3 regions of the Martelella sp. UBA3392 genome follow, and region 3 is predicted to be linked to each of the others. Evidence: predicted binding sites of a transcription regulator. Region 3 holds the regulator's gene; each other region holds the start of a gene.
What was found. Region 3 encodes PhoB, which activates phosphate uptake and scavenging genes when phosphate is short. Its sites were predicted from a motif close to TGTCATNNANCTGTCAT; they were not measured.
Positions count from the first base shown of each region.

Region 1: B4E36_RS01580 (esterase-like activity of phytase family protein) is a predicted target of PhoB. The motif match lies at 3,252-3,268, and genes of this name have one in related genera.
Region 2: B4E36_RS00675 (DUF2794 domain-containing protein) is a predicted target of PhoB. The motif match lies at 2,116-2,132, and genes of this name have one in related genera.

Region 1 is NZ_DEPM01000018.1:16,974-21,065, forward strand. It holds gene tpiA (triose-phosphate isomerase) at 100-882, opposite strand; gene parE (DNA topoisomerase IV subunit B) at 1,162-3,213, shown strand; gene B4E36_RS01580 (esterase-like activity of phytase family protein) at 3,327-4,092, shown strand, end outside.
Region 2 is NZ_DEPM01000005.1:39,153-43,244, forward strand. It holds gene B4E36_RS00670 (S41 family peptidase) at 1-1,348, shown strand, start outside; gene B4E36_RS00675 (DUF2794 domain-containing protein) at 1,700-2,095, opposite strand; gene B4E36_RS00680 (GNAT family N-acetyltransferase) at 2,332-3,483, shown strand; gene B4E36_RS00685 (hypothetical protein) at 3,519-4,092, opposite strand, start outside.
Region 3 is NZ_DEPM01000245.1:19,529-23,620, reverse strand. It holds gene B4E36_RS19590 (NAD-dependent succinate-semialdehyde dehydrogenase) at 1-60, opposite strand, end outside; gene B4E36_RS19585 (NAD(P)/FAD-dependent oxidoreductase) at 335-1,939, shown strand; gene phoB (phosphate regulon transcriptional regulator PhoB) at 2,045-2,728, opposite strand; gene phoU (phosphate signaling complex protein PhoU) at 2,751-3,470, opposite strand; gene pstB (phosphate ABC transporter ATP-binding protein PstB) at 3,483-4,092, opposite strand, start outside.

The DNA.
Region 1 (4,092 bases), on a different contig from region 3:
GTCCGGGCCCGCTAGAATAACTGGCGTCTCTCTACATGAGGCCGGCCAGCAATCCAACCCCTTTTTCTGGCCGTTTTCGGCCCGATCCGCCGTCGATTCCTACTTTGCCGAGGACAGGATATCCTCATAGGCCTGATAGATGGCGAGGAAATCGGCCGCTTTCAAGCTGGCGCCGCCGATCAGCGCGCCGTTGACATTGGGCACGCTCAGCAATTCGCGGGCGTTTGCCGGCTTCACCGAGCCGCCATAGAGAAGCCGGATTTTCTCGCCCGCCGCGCCGAAACGCTCGACCAGATCCGCGCGCATGGCGGCATGAACCTCGGCCACCTGCTCCGGGCCCGGCGTCTGGCCGGTTCCGATCGCCCAGATCGGCTCATAGGCGATGACCGTGTTTTCGGCCGTCGCGTCGTCCGGCATGGATTCAAAGAGCTGGGTCTTCAACACTTCCATGGTGCGGCCGGCAGCATGTTCCTCGCGGCTTTCGCCGATGCAGACGATTGCCGTCAGTCCCTGGTCATAGGCCGCGCGCGCCTTGGTGGAAACGGTGCGGTTGGTTTCATGGTGCTCGGCGCGACGCTCCGAATGGCCGACGATGACATGGGTGGCGAGGCAGTCCTTGATCATCTCCGCCGAGATATCGCCGGTATGGGCCCCGGAGCGCGCCTTTTCATGGCAGTCCTGGCCGCCGATCAGCAGTCGCGTGTCTTCCGTCAGCGTGGTCGCGACGTAAAGCAGCGTGGCCGGCGGGCAGATCAACGCGTCGACCTTGTCGGCAAGCCCGCCGCTCACCCCTTCGGCGATGGCCCGGATCTGAGCCAGCGAGTCGCGGGTTCCGTTCATCTTCCAGTTACCGGCGACCATGGGGCGTATTGCGGCAGTCATCTTCGTCTTTCTCCCATTCATTGCTTCAAGGCCGGCCCGGCCGGCAAAGGTTCTCCCTTGTCGTCCGTTTTGCGCGCGCCGTCAAAGGGCGTTTTGCCGCCCGCAGTTTGACAGCAGGCGCAATCACGGCTTTATAAGGCGCACCATGCTATCCACACCCTTATAGCGAGAATTTGGCGCGGCATCGCTTCGCGACCAAAACTTTGCCAGAATAGCAGGGTGATTCGCCGCAAAGCGTCGATTATGGCGCAAACCGATCTTTACAGGCTGCCCGACCCTATGGACAACAGCAAAGACCTCTTCGCCGATCTTGGCGGCAGCAAGGCCGAAACCGATACAGCGCCGCCCGAGCGCTCAAGCGCCAGCAAGCCGAGGAAATCCGCGCCCGCTTCCGTGGAAAACGCCGACTATGGCGCATCCTCGATCCGCGTGCTCGAAGGGCTGGAGCCGGTGCGCATGCGGCCGGGCATGTATATCGGCGGCACCGACGAGAAGGCGCTGCATCATCTGTTCGCGGAAGTCATCGACAACTCCATGGACGAGGCGGTCGCCGGCCATGCCGATTTCATCGACGTCCATCTCGACGCCGAGGGCTTCCTGACGGTTACCGACAATGGCCGCGGCATTCCGGTGGAAAACCATCCGCAGGTGCCCGGCAAGTCGACGCTGGAAGTGATCATGACCAAGCTCCATGCCGGCGGCAAGTTCGACGGCAAGGCCTATGAGACCTCCGGCGGCCTGCACGGCGTCGGCGTCTCGGTGGTCAACGCGCTCTCCGATGTGCTGGAGGTCGAGATTGCCCGTGACCGGCGGCTTTACCGGCTTACCTTCTCGCGCGGCGTGCCGCAGGGCGAACTCGAGGATTGCGGCCCGACCCAGAACCGGCGCGGCACCAAGATCCGCTTTCACCCCGATGCCGAAATCTTCGGGCCGCGCGCGAAATTCGATCCGGCCCGCATCTTCCGCATGTCGCGCTCCAAGGCTTACCTGTTCGGCGGCGTCAAGATCCGCTGGTCGTGCGATCCCTCGCTGGTCGAAGGCAAGGAGGACCTGCCGGAAAAGGCCGAGTTCCATTTCCCCGGCGGGCTGAAGGATTACCTCGCCGCCACCATCGGCAAGGATTTCACCGTCACCCGCGAGATTTTCGCCGGCAAGAACGAGAAGACCGGCGGCCATGGCGCTGTCGAATGGGCGGTGGCCTGGTATGGCGGCGACCCGAATGTCCATTCCTACTGCAACACCATCCCGACACCCGAGGGCGGCACCCATGAGGCCGGCCTGCGCCAGGCGCTGATGCGCGGGCTGAAGAACTATGCCGAGATGATCGGCAACAAGCGCGGCGCGCAGATCACCACGGATGACGTGATGATCTCCGCCGTCGGCATGCTCTCCGTATTCATCCGCGAGCCGGAATTCGTCGGCCAGACCAAGGACAGGCTGGCGACCGTCGAGGCGCAGAGGATCGTCGAAAACGCGCTCCGCGACCCCTTCGACCTTTATCTCTCCGCCAATCCCGCCGAAGCCGAAAAGCTGCTCGACTGGGTGGTCGAGCGCTCCGAGGAGCGGCTGCGCCGGCGCAAGGAGCGCGAGGTCAACCGCAAGACCGCGGTGAAAAAACTGCGCCTGCCCGGCAAGCTTGCCGACTGTTCGCAGAATACCGCCGCCGGGGCAGAACTGTTTCTGGTCGAGGGCGATTCGGCTGGCGGCTCCGCCAAGCAGGCGCGCAACCGCTCCAATCAGGCGATCCTGCCGCTTCGGGGCAAGATCCTGAACGTGGCAAGCGCCGGGCGCGACAAGTTCACCTCCAACCAGTTGCTTGCCGACCTGATCCAGGCGCTCGGCTGCGGTACGCGGACGAAGTACCGCGAGGAAGACCTGCGCTATGAACGCATCGTGATCATGACCGATGCGGACGTCGACGGCGCGCACATCGCCTCGCTGCTGATCACCTTCTTCTATACCGAGATGCCGGAGCTGATCCGCCAGGGCCACCTCTATCTGGCGGTCCCCCCGCTCTACAAGCTCTCCCAGGGCGGCAAGACAGCCTACGCCCGCGACGATGCCCACCGCGAAGAGCTGATGAAGACCATGTTTTCAGGCCGCGGCAAGGTCGAGATCAGCCGCTTCAAGGGGCTTGGCGAAATGCTGCCGGCCCAGCTCAAGGAAACCACGATGGACCCGAAGAAGCGCACGCTTCTGCGCGTCGATATCGATGAGATCGATTTCGAAGGCACCAAGGCCGCCGTGGAAGATCTGATGGGCACCAAGGCGGAAGCCCGCTTCCGCTTCATCCAGGAAAATGCGGCGTTTGCGGAGAATCTGGATATCTGACGAGGAGCGCCGGCCCGGAGACGTTCTCACGGGGCCGGTGTCATACGCCTGATAACGAGCGAGGGCACTACCTCCATGACGGACACTCCCGCCGTCTCACACGAGGTGCTGCCATGAAATCCCTGCTTTCCGCCACTGCCCTTATCGCCGTGCTTGCCGCAGGCGCCCATGCCGCCGATATCGGCAAGACAATTGCCGTCGATTGCCCGATCAACGACTGCGACGCCCCAGTCAGCCTGACATTCGCCGGTGAATTCGCCATCGATACCGGCACCATGGTCGACGGCGTCGAGTTAGGCGGCATTTCCGGGATCGATTACGATGCGGAGACCAACCGTTACATCGCGATCTCCGACGACCGTTCCCAGAAGGCTCCCGCCCGGTTCTACGAACTCGGCATCAAATCCGGCCCCGACGGTATCCAGGATGTCTCCGTCGTGCGGACCGTTACGCTGAAGGACAAGGACGGATCGTCCTTCGCGGAAAAGACGGTCGACCCGGAGCAGATCCGCCTGTTCGGCGACAATCTGATCTGGTCGAGCGAGGGCGACGGCAAGGCGATGATCGCGCCGTTCGTGCGCATCACGTCGACCGATGGCGATTTCGTGCGCGCGTTCACCCTGCCGGAAGGCTTTGCGCCGAGCGAGGACCATGCCACCGGTATCCGTAACAACAATGCCTTCGAGAGCATTGCTGTGCTGCCCGAAGGCGACGTGCTGGTGGCCAATGAGGCAGCGCTCTATCAGGACGGCCCCGCCTCGACGCTCACCACTGCCAGCCCCACCCGGATCGTGCGCTACGATGCCGAGAGCGGCGAGCCGATGGCGCAGTACATCTACATGATCGACCCGATTCCCCACGCACCGGTCGACGGCGGCG
Region 2 (4,092 bases), on a different contig from region 3:
CGCCGCACTGGGCGCCGCGGCGACCGGCATTCTGGTTTCGGCCGACATACCGGCGCGCGCGGCCGGCGACGATTCGACCTACCGCGAAATGTCGCTGTTCGGCGACGTGTTCGAACGGGTGCGCAGCCAGTATGTCTCGCCGCCCGACGAACAGAAGATGATCCAGGATGCGATCAACGGCATGCTGAGCGGGCTCGATCCGCATTCGAGCTATATGACGGCCGAGGAATCCGAGGAGATGCGCGACCAGTCGAAGGGCGAATTCGGCGGGCTTGGCATCGAGGTGACGATGGAGGATGACGTCGTCAAGGTGGTTGCGCCCATCGACGACACGCCCGCTTCCAATGCCGGCGTGCTGGCCGGCGACAAGATCGTCGAGATCGACGGCGAAAGCGTGCGCGGCATGTCGCTCAACGACGCGGTCGACCGCATGCGCGGCGAGGTCGGCGAACCGATCGACGTCACCATCATCCGCGACGGCGTGGCCAAGCCGATCGAGATGACGATCGTGCGCGGCATCATTCCGGTGCAGTCGGTCAAATGGCGCGTCGAAAACGACAATATCGGCTATATCCGGCTGACCACCTTCATGAACGAGAAGCTGGACGAAAGCCTGGTCGAGGCGATTGACGAGATCAAGAAGGAAGTGCCGGAGGACCAGCTCAAGGGCTATATTCTCGACCTCCGCCTCAACCCGGGCGGCTTCCTGAACCAGGCCGTCGCCGTGGCCGACACCTTCCTCGACGAGGGCGAAGTCGTTTCCACCCGCGGCCGCAATTCCAGCGAGACCCGCCGCTTCGATGCCGGTCCCGGCGATCTCACCGACGGCAAGCCGCTGGTCGTACTCGTCAATGGCGGCTCCGCCTCGGCATCCGAGATCGTCGCCGGCGCGCTGCAGGACCTGAAGCGGGCGACGCTGGTCGGCACCCGCACCTTCGGCAAGGGCTCGGTCCAGACCATCGTTCCGCTCGGTTCCGAAGGCTCGCTCCGGCTGACGACGGCGCTCTACTACACTCCGTCCGGCACCTCGATCCAGGGCACCGGCATCAGCCCCGACATCGTTGTCGAGCAGGTGCTGCCGGAAGACCTCGAGGGACTGATCCGTCCGGAAGGCGAATCGGCGCTGCGCGGCCATATCCAGGGTGACGCGGAAACCGAAGAGGGCTCCGGCTCGGTTGCCTATGTGCCGCGCGAGACCGAGGACGACGTGCAGTTGAAATATGCGATCGACCTGCTCGAAGGCAAGGTCACCGACGACGCCTTCCCCGCCGATCCGGAGAAGGCCGTCCAGGAGCTGCAGGCCGCCAAGTCGCCTGAGCCCGAAAAGGAAATGGAAGACGCCCACTGAGGCGTTGCCGCGAACAGGAGGCCGGGGCACGCTCCCGGCCTTGTTTTTTTTGACAAAGCCGCCCCTCCCTCTTTCGTCACCCTCGGGCTTGACCCGAGGGTCTAAGCACTTACCCGCGCGACAAGCGTTCCGGGTATAAAAAAGGCAGGAAGAACTGCACCTTACTGACCGCAGACTCCGCTCGCATAGAGGGGTGATTAGATCCTCGGGTCAAGCCCGAGGATGACGTCCGCAAAAGGGACGGGTTTATCAGCAGCCTGAAGACCAGAGCACAATCCGGCTCTTTTTCGAAAGACCATTCCTTTTGCGGATGTCGTCCCCGGCCACGCCCAGCGAAGGGCGGCATCAGGTCTATTTTTCGACCAGCTTCAGGTTCCGGTCGAAGACCTTCAGCACCTGTTTCAGGTCGTGGCCGCGCTTGAGCACCATGCCGGCGGTATTGGTGACCGAGAAGGCGCCCTGCCGGGCGGCGAGTTTGGGGTTTTTCTCGATCCGGTAGAGCGGCATTTCGCCGGCGCGCTTGAACACCGAGAACACCGCCTTGTCCTTCAGGTGATCCAGCGCATAGTCGCGCCACTCGCCCTCGCCCACCATGCGGCCGTAGATCCAGAGGATCGCGTCCAGTTCGCGCCGGTGGAAGGTGACCGGCAGGGGCTCGGCCTTCTGGCCGGCGCGATATTGGCTGAGCTCCACCACATTGGCGTTGGCGGCAGCCCGGCCGCGTTGCGTTTCCGGCTTGTCAGCCATGGCGTCTCCGCTTCGCAAACATGACACTTACAAGACAGTCTGCCCGTATCGGCCAAAATTGCAAGGCCGGTTTCGCGCAGCCATGGCCAACGCTTTGTTAACCGAAACCGGTTATCCCTTGTTAAGTGCGTTTGTAAGAGTTCAGTATCCATGCGTTCAGGCCCCCCACAGCTGCCCGTCTCGCCGGACATGCCGCGCGCATCGCGCTTCGGCCGCCGGCCGAAAGGGGCGCGGCCATGAGCATCATACGCAAGGACCTTGGCCAGCGCCCGCCGGCCCGCCTCAAATCCAAGCTTTCCGTCGTCCAGCCCGGCAAGGCGGTTCCCGATATCCGCCTCGAGGTCAGAAGCGGCGGCGAATTCTCGCTCTATTCGCAGGCCCCCGACCATATGGAGCCGGCCATGGACCGGCTGGCGGAAGCCGCGATCGAGCGCAACATCTTCCAGACCCCCGCCTTCCTGCTGCCGGCGCTCGGCGAGCGCCACTCGCTGCTGAGGGTCGCGCTGATGGAGGATGGCGACGGCGATGACAATCTCACCGCGCTGATGACCTTTTCGGTGCGCGGTAACGGCTCGCATCTGCTCGCCCATGCGATCGGCGATATCGGCTATCACGCGCCGCTGATCTCGCGCCACCGCCCGATGGCAACGCTCGACCAGCTGTTCGAAGCGCTTGCCGGTTCGCTCGTCAACCTGCCGGGCATTGCCGTGTTTCCGCATCTCCTGGCCGATGGCGCGTTCATGCGCTTCGCCCGCGCGGTGGCCGCCGCCCGCGGCCTTGCCTTCCGGGTGACCCATGCCCGCCGCCGGCGCGCCTTGTCGGGCCGGATCGATCCCGCCAGCGCCGCGCTGACGCCCGGCGAGCGCGAGGCCTGGCAGGCGAATCTTACAAAGTGGGAAGCGCTGAATGCGCGCGGCAAGATCGGCTATCACATCGCCCGCAACCCATCCGAAACCGCGCTGATGCTGGACGAGCTTTCAGCGCTCACGACGACCATCGCGGAAGACCGGTCCCGGTTTGCAGCGCTGCTCCCCACGGCCAAGAAGCTTGGCCGCAACGACCAGCTTCGCATTCACGCGCTTTATCTCGCCGGCGAGATGATTGCCGCGGCGATCCAGCCAGTTACATCGGGCGAAGCATGGATCTGGCAGGTCTTCGTGCGGCCCGACATGGAACATGAAGCCGTTGACGAGCAGTTGATCATGCGGCTGACGGAATGGAACACCCGCGACGCCAATATCGCGGTCACCCGCGCGGCACCGGGCGTCGGCCCCTATCTGGCGGAGCGCTTCTGGCCGGTCGAGGAAGGCTATGCCACGCTGATGGTCGCGATCCGCCCCGGCATGGAACGCGCGATCGACGCCCTTGCCCGCGAACATCGGGACTGAGCGTTCAAATCGTTCTCAAGAGAGAAATCGAAGCCTCAGGAGCACTTCTTCAGGCGCGAGTCTTCCGGCCGGTTCATCAGTCCGAAAATATCGATATCGGACAGCAGCGGATGGAATTCCCCGTCGGAATCCGCCCTGATCAGCACATCGAGCGGCACGACGGGCGCCACCATGGCGCCGTTCCAGCAGGTGGAATCGAGGTCAACCTCGAAGCCCGGCTTGGCGCTGCCGGCGCCGCGCGCGGCCGCCATCTGCTCCTGCTGGTCGCGCAGGCGCAACGCGTCGGCGGGCGCCAATCTCAGCAGCGTCACCACCTGCCCCGGCTTGCGGAACTCGGCCACGGCGGCATCGACCTTCTCGGAATCGGCATTCACCAGCGTATAGTCCTGGCTGATATCGCCACCCGCGCCGCGCTGATAGACGGTCAGTTCGACCTCGCCCTTGGGCAGCCGGAATTCCTCGGGCGCCAGAACCGCGATCCGGAGCGATGCCGGATTGGCGGCGATCGGCGTGGGGATCGGATCGGAAGAGCCCGGCAGGAAAGAAAATGTCGAACAGGCCGAAAGCAGCGCTGCTGCCGAAACTGCCAGGGATTTTGCCAGAAAACGC
Region 3 (4,092 bases):
GAGCCTGCGATCAGGCATCAAGGCCTCGTGATCCGTGGAGAGCGGACTTTGCGTGTTCATGTCATACCATCCTTGGTGAAGCGGCGCTGGTGGCTGCCTTTTAATATGTTCGTATTACGGTATTATAGGATTATGATCATGACAAGGGCATTTTGCGTCATTGACGATAATACCGTAATACCATATGAGTGTGTGAAAGCGAGGTCTGCGGCGCATTTTTTGCCGCCGGCAGAAACAGGCACAAGACCAAGCGCCGGCTCCGCGACCCGCTTAAAGATAAAGGCCGGCGTGCGCCTTGCCGCCGCAAGATTTGACGAGAATGGGAGGTTTCACAATGAACGCGGTATCGCACAAACAGCTTGAGCTCGATGTCGCCATCATCGGCGCGGGCGTCGGCGGGCTCTACGCGCTGCACAAGACGCGCAACGTGCTCGGCATGAAGGCCGAAGCCTTCGACGATGCCGGCGGCGTCGGCGGCACATGGTACTGGAACCGCTATCCGGGCTGCCGGGTCGATACCGAATCGACCGTCTACACCTATTCCTTCGACCTCGACATGTTCCAGAACTGGGAATGGTCGGAGCGCTATGCCAAGCAGCCTGAAGTACTGAACTATCTGAACGCGGTCGCCGACAAGCACGCCCTGAAGCGCTCGATCCATTTCAACACCCGCATCGCCAGCGCCGAATGGAAAGAGGACGAGGGCCGCTGGCTCCTGACCACCACGGGCGGCGATACCGTGAAGGCAAAATATGTGATCGAGGCCGTGGGGCTTCTCTCCTCCTCCTATGCCCCGCAGTTTCCCGACCAGGACAAGTTCAAGGGCGAGGTGCTACTCGCCTCGAAATGGCCGGACACCGCGCCCGACCTTGAGGGCAAGCGCGTCGGCGTGGTCGGAACCGGCTCGACCGGCATCCAGATCATCACCGCGCTCGCCGACAAGGTCGGCCATCTGCATGTGCTGCAGCGCACCGCGCAATGGGTGGTGCCGCTCGGCATCGGCCCCTTCCCGGCCGAGACGCGCGAGAAGATCAAGGCCGATCCGCACGGCTTCCGCGACTGGGCGCTGAGCACGGCGGCGGTTTTCGGCTTTGACGAAAGCACCGTTTCCGCGCTTGAGGTCGACAATGAAGAGCGCAAACGCGTCTACGAAAAGGCCTGGAAAAAAGGCAATGGCTTCAGCTTCCTGCTCGAAACCTTCTCCGATATTCCGGTGACCGCCGAGGCCAACAAGACGGCGACAGACTTCATCAAGTCGAAGATCGACGCCATCGTCACCGACCCCGAAGTCGCCCGCAAACTGACCCCACGCGACTACTATGCCAAGCGTCCGCTGGCCGCCGATAATTATTACGAGACCTATAATCGCGACAATGTCACCCTCCACGACGTCAAGGCGGAGCCGATCGAGCGCTACACCGAAAACGGGCTGATCGTCGGCGGCAAGGAACTGGAGCTCGACGTGGTGATCATGGCCACCGGCTTCGACGCAATGACCGGCAACTATCTGAAGATCGACACGATCGGGCGCAACGGCGTGCGGCTGAAGGATGCCTGGAAGAACGGTCCGCGCGCCTATGCCGGCATGACGATCGCCGATTTCCCGAACCTTCTGATGGTATTCGGACCCTTCAGCCCGTTCACCAGCCAGCCGCTGGTGCATGAATGGCAGGTCGACTTCCTGTGCGACCTGATCGAGAAGGCCGAACAAGGCAACGGCATCATCGAGACCACGAGAGAGGCCCAGGACGACTGGGTGCGGGTGTGCCAGGAAGGCATGGCCGGCACGCTGTTCGAAGTGACGGACAGCTGGATCAACGGCGCCAACATTCCCGGCAAGCCCCGCACATCGATGTGGTACATGGGCGGCATGGGCAATTACATGACCGAAATGAACGCCATCCGCGACGACAATTACCGCGGTTTCGAAGTCCGCTGATCCCGGTCGCCGAAAACACGGGATCGCCCGGACTTCGGTACAATGGACGCTCCGGCGCACAATCTCCGCCCTCAAGGGTGGAGATTGGCGGTGCTATGCGGCCCCTTACACCTCCATCGAATAGCCGGCACCACGCACGGTGCGGATCACGTCGGGCATTTGCGAGAAGTTGAGGGCCTTGCGCAGCCGTCCGACATGGACGTCGACGGTACGTTCGTCGACATAGATGTCATGGCCCCACACACCGTCGAGAAGCTGGGAGCGGGAGAACACCCTTCCGGGCGAGGTCATCAGGAATTCGAGCAGCCGGAACTCGGTCGGGCCGAGGCGGACTTCCTTGGCCTTGCGGTGAACGCGGTGGGTCTCGCGGTCAAGCTCGATATCGCCGCATTTGAGCACGCTGGAAAGCACTTCCGGCCGCGCCCGCCGCAGGATCGCCCTGACGCGGGCCATCAGTTCCGGCGTCGAGAACGGCTTGACGACATAATCGTCGGCGCCGATCGCAAGACCGCGCACCCGCTCGCTTTCCTCGCCACGCGCCGTCAGCATGATGATCGGCAGGCGTTCGGTCTCCGGCCGCATCCGCAGCCTGCGGCAAAGCTCGATGCCGGAAACGCCCGGCAACATCCAGTCGAGCAGCAGGAGGTCCGGCACCCGCTCCTGCAGCCTGAGTTCGGCCTCGTCGCCGCGCGCGATCGTCTCGACCTCGTAGCCTTCCGATTCAAGGTTGTAGCGCAGCAGGACGCTCAGCGCTTCTTCATCTTCGACAACTGCAATCTTCGGAACCATCTCGTGCCTCTGTCAAATGGTTTCAGGACTTGCTCTCGCCGGAGCCGACCGAGGGCGACATGTCGTCCTTCGGGCGTTCTCCCTGCGGCTGGGAGCCGGTGGCGATGTAGTAGATCATTTCCGCAATATTGGTGGCGTGATCGCCGATGCGCTCGATGTTCTTGGCGCAGAACAGAAGATGCGTGCAGGTGGTAATGTTGCGCGGATCTTCCATCATGTAGGTCAGAAGCTCGCGGAACAGCGAGGTGTAGATCGCGTCGATCTCCTCGTCGCGCTCGCGGATCGAATTGGCCTTGTCGGCCTGGCGCGAGGTGTAGGCGTCGAGCACTTCCTTGAGCTGCAGCAGCGCCAGTTCCGACAGGTGCTCGATGCCGTGGGCGAGCTTGCGCGGAACCCCGGTGCCCTGCACCGAGATCACCCGCTTGGCGGTGTTCTTGGCCATGTCGCCAACGCGCTCGAGGTCGGCGGCGATGCGGATCGCGCCCATGATCTCGCGCAGGTCCGCCGCCACCGGCTGGCGCCGCGCGATGGTGACGATCGCCTTTTCGCCGACCTCGCGCTCGGCCTCGTCCAGCGCCAGATCCTCGGCGATCACCTTTTCGGCGAGTTCGGTATCGGTGTTGACCAGCGCCACGACGGATTGCGAGACCATCTCTTCCGCCATGCCGCCCATTTCGGAAATCCGGCGCTGGAGATATTTCAGCTCCTCGTCGAAGGCCGATATGATATGCGAGTGTGCCATCTGTGCGTCTCCTTAACCGAACCGGCCCATGATGTAGTCCTGGGTGCGCTGGTCCGCGGGATTGGTGAAAATCGTGTCGGTGTCGTCCTCCTCGACCATGTAGCCGAGATGGAACATCGCCGTGCGTTCGGAAACGCGGGCCGCCTGCTGCATCGAATGGGTCACCATCACGATGGTGTAGTTCTGCTTCAACTCGCTGATCAGTTCCTCCACCCGCGCGGTCGCGATCGGGTCGAGCGCCGAGCACGGCTCGTCCATCAGGATCACTTCCGGGCTGACGGCGATCGCGCGGGCGATGCAGAGCCGCTGCTGCTGGCCGCCGGAAAGGCTGGTGCCGGGTTCCTGCAGACGGTCCTTGACCTCGTTGAACAGGCCCGCCTTCTGCAGGCTGGTCTCCACGATCCGGTCGAAATCCGAACGGTGGCGGGCAAGGCCATGGATGCGCGGGCCGTAGGCGACGTTCTCGTAGATCGACTTCGGAAACGGGTTCGGGTTCTGGAAAACCATGCCGACGCGGGCGCGCAGCTCCACCACATCGATGCCGGAGGTATAGATATCCTCGCCGTCGAGCGTGATCGTGCCGGTAACCCGGCAATTGTCGATCGTGTCGTTCATTCGGTTG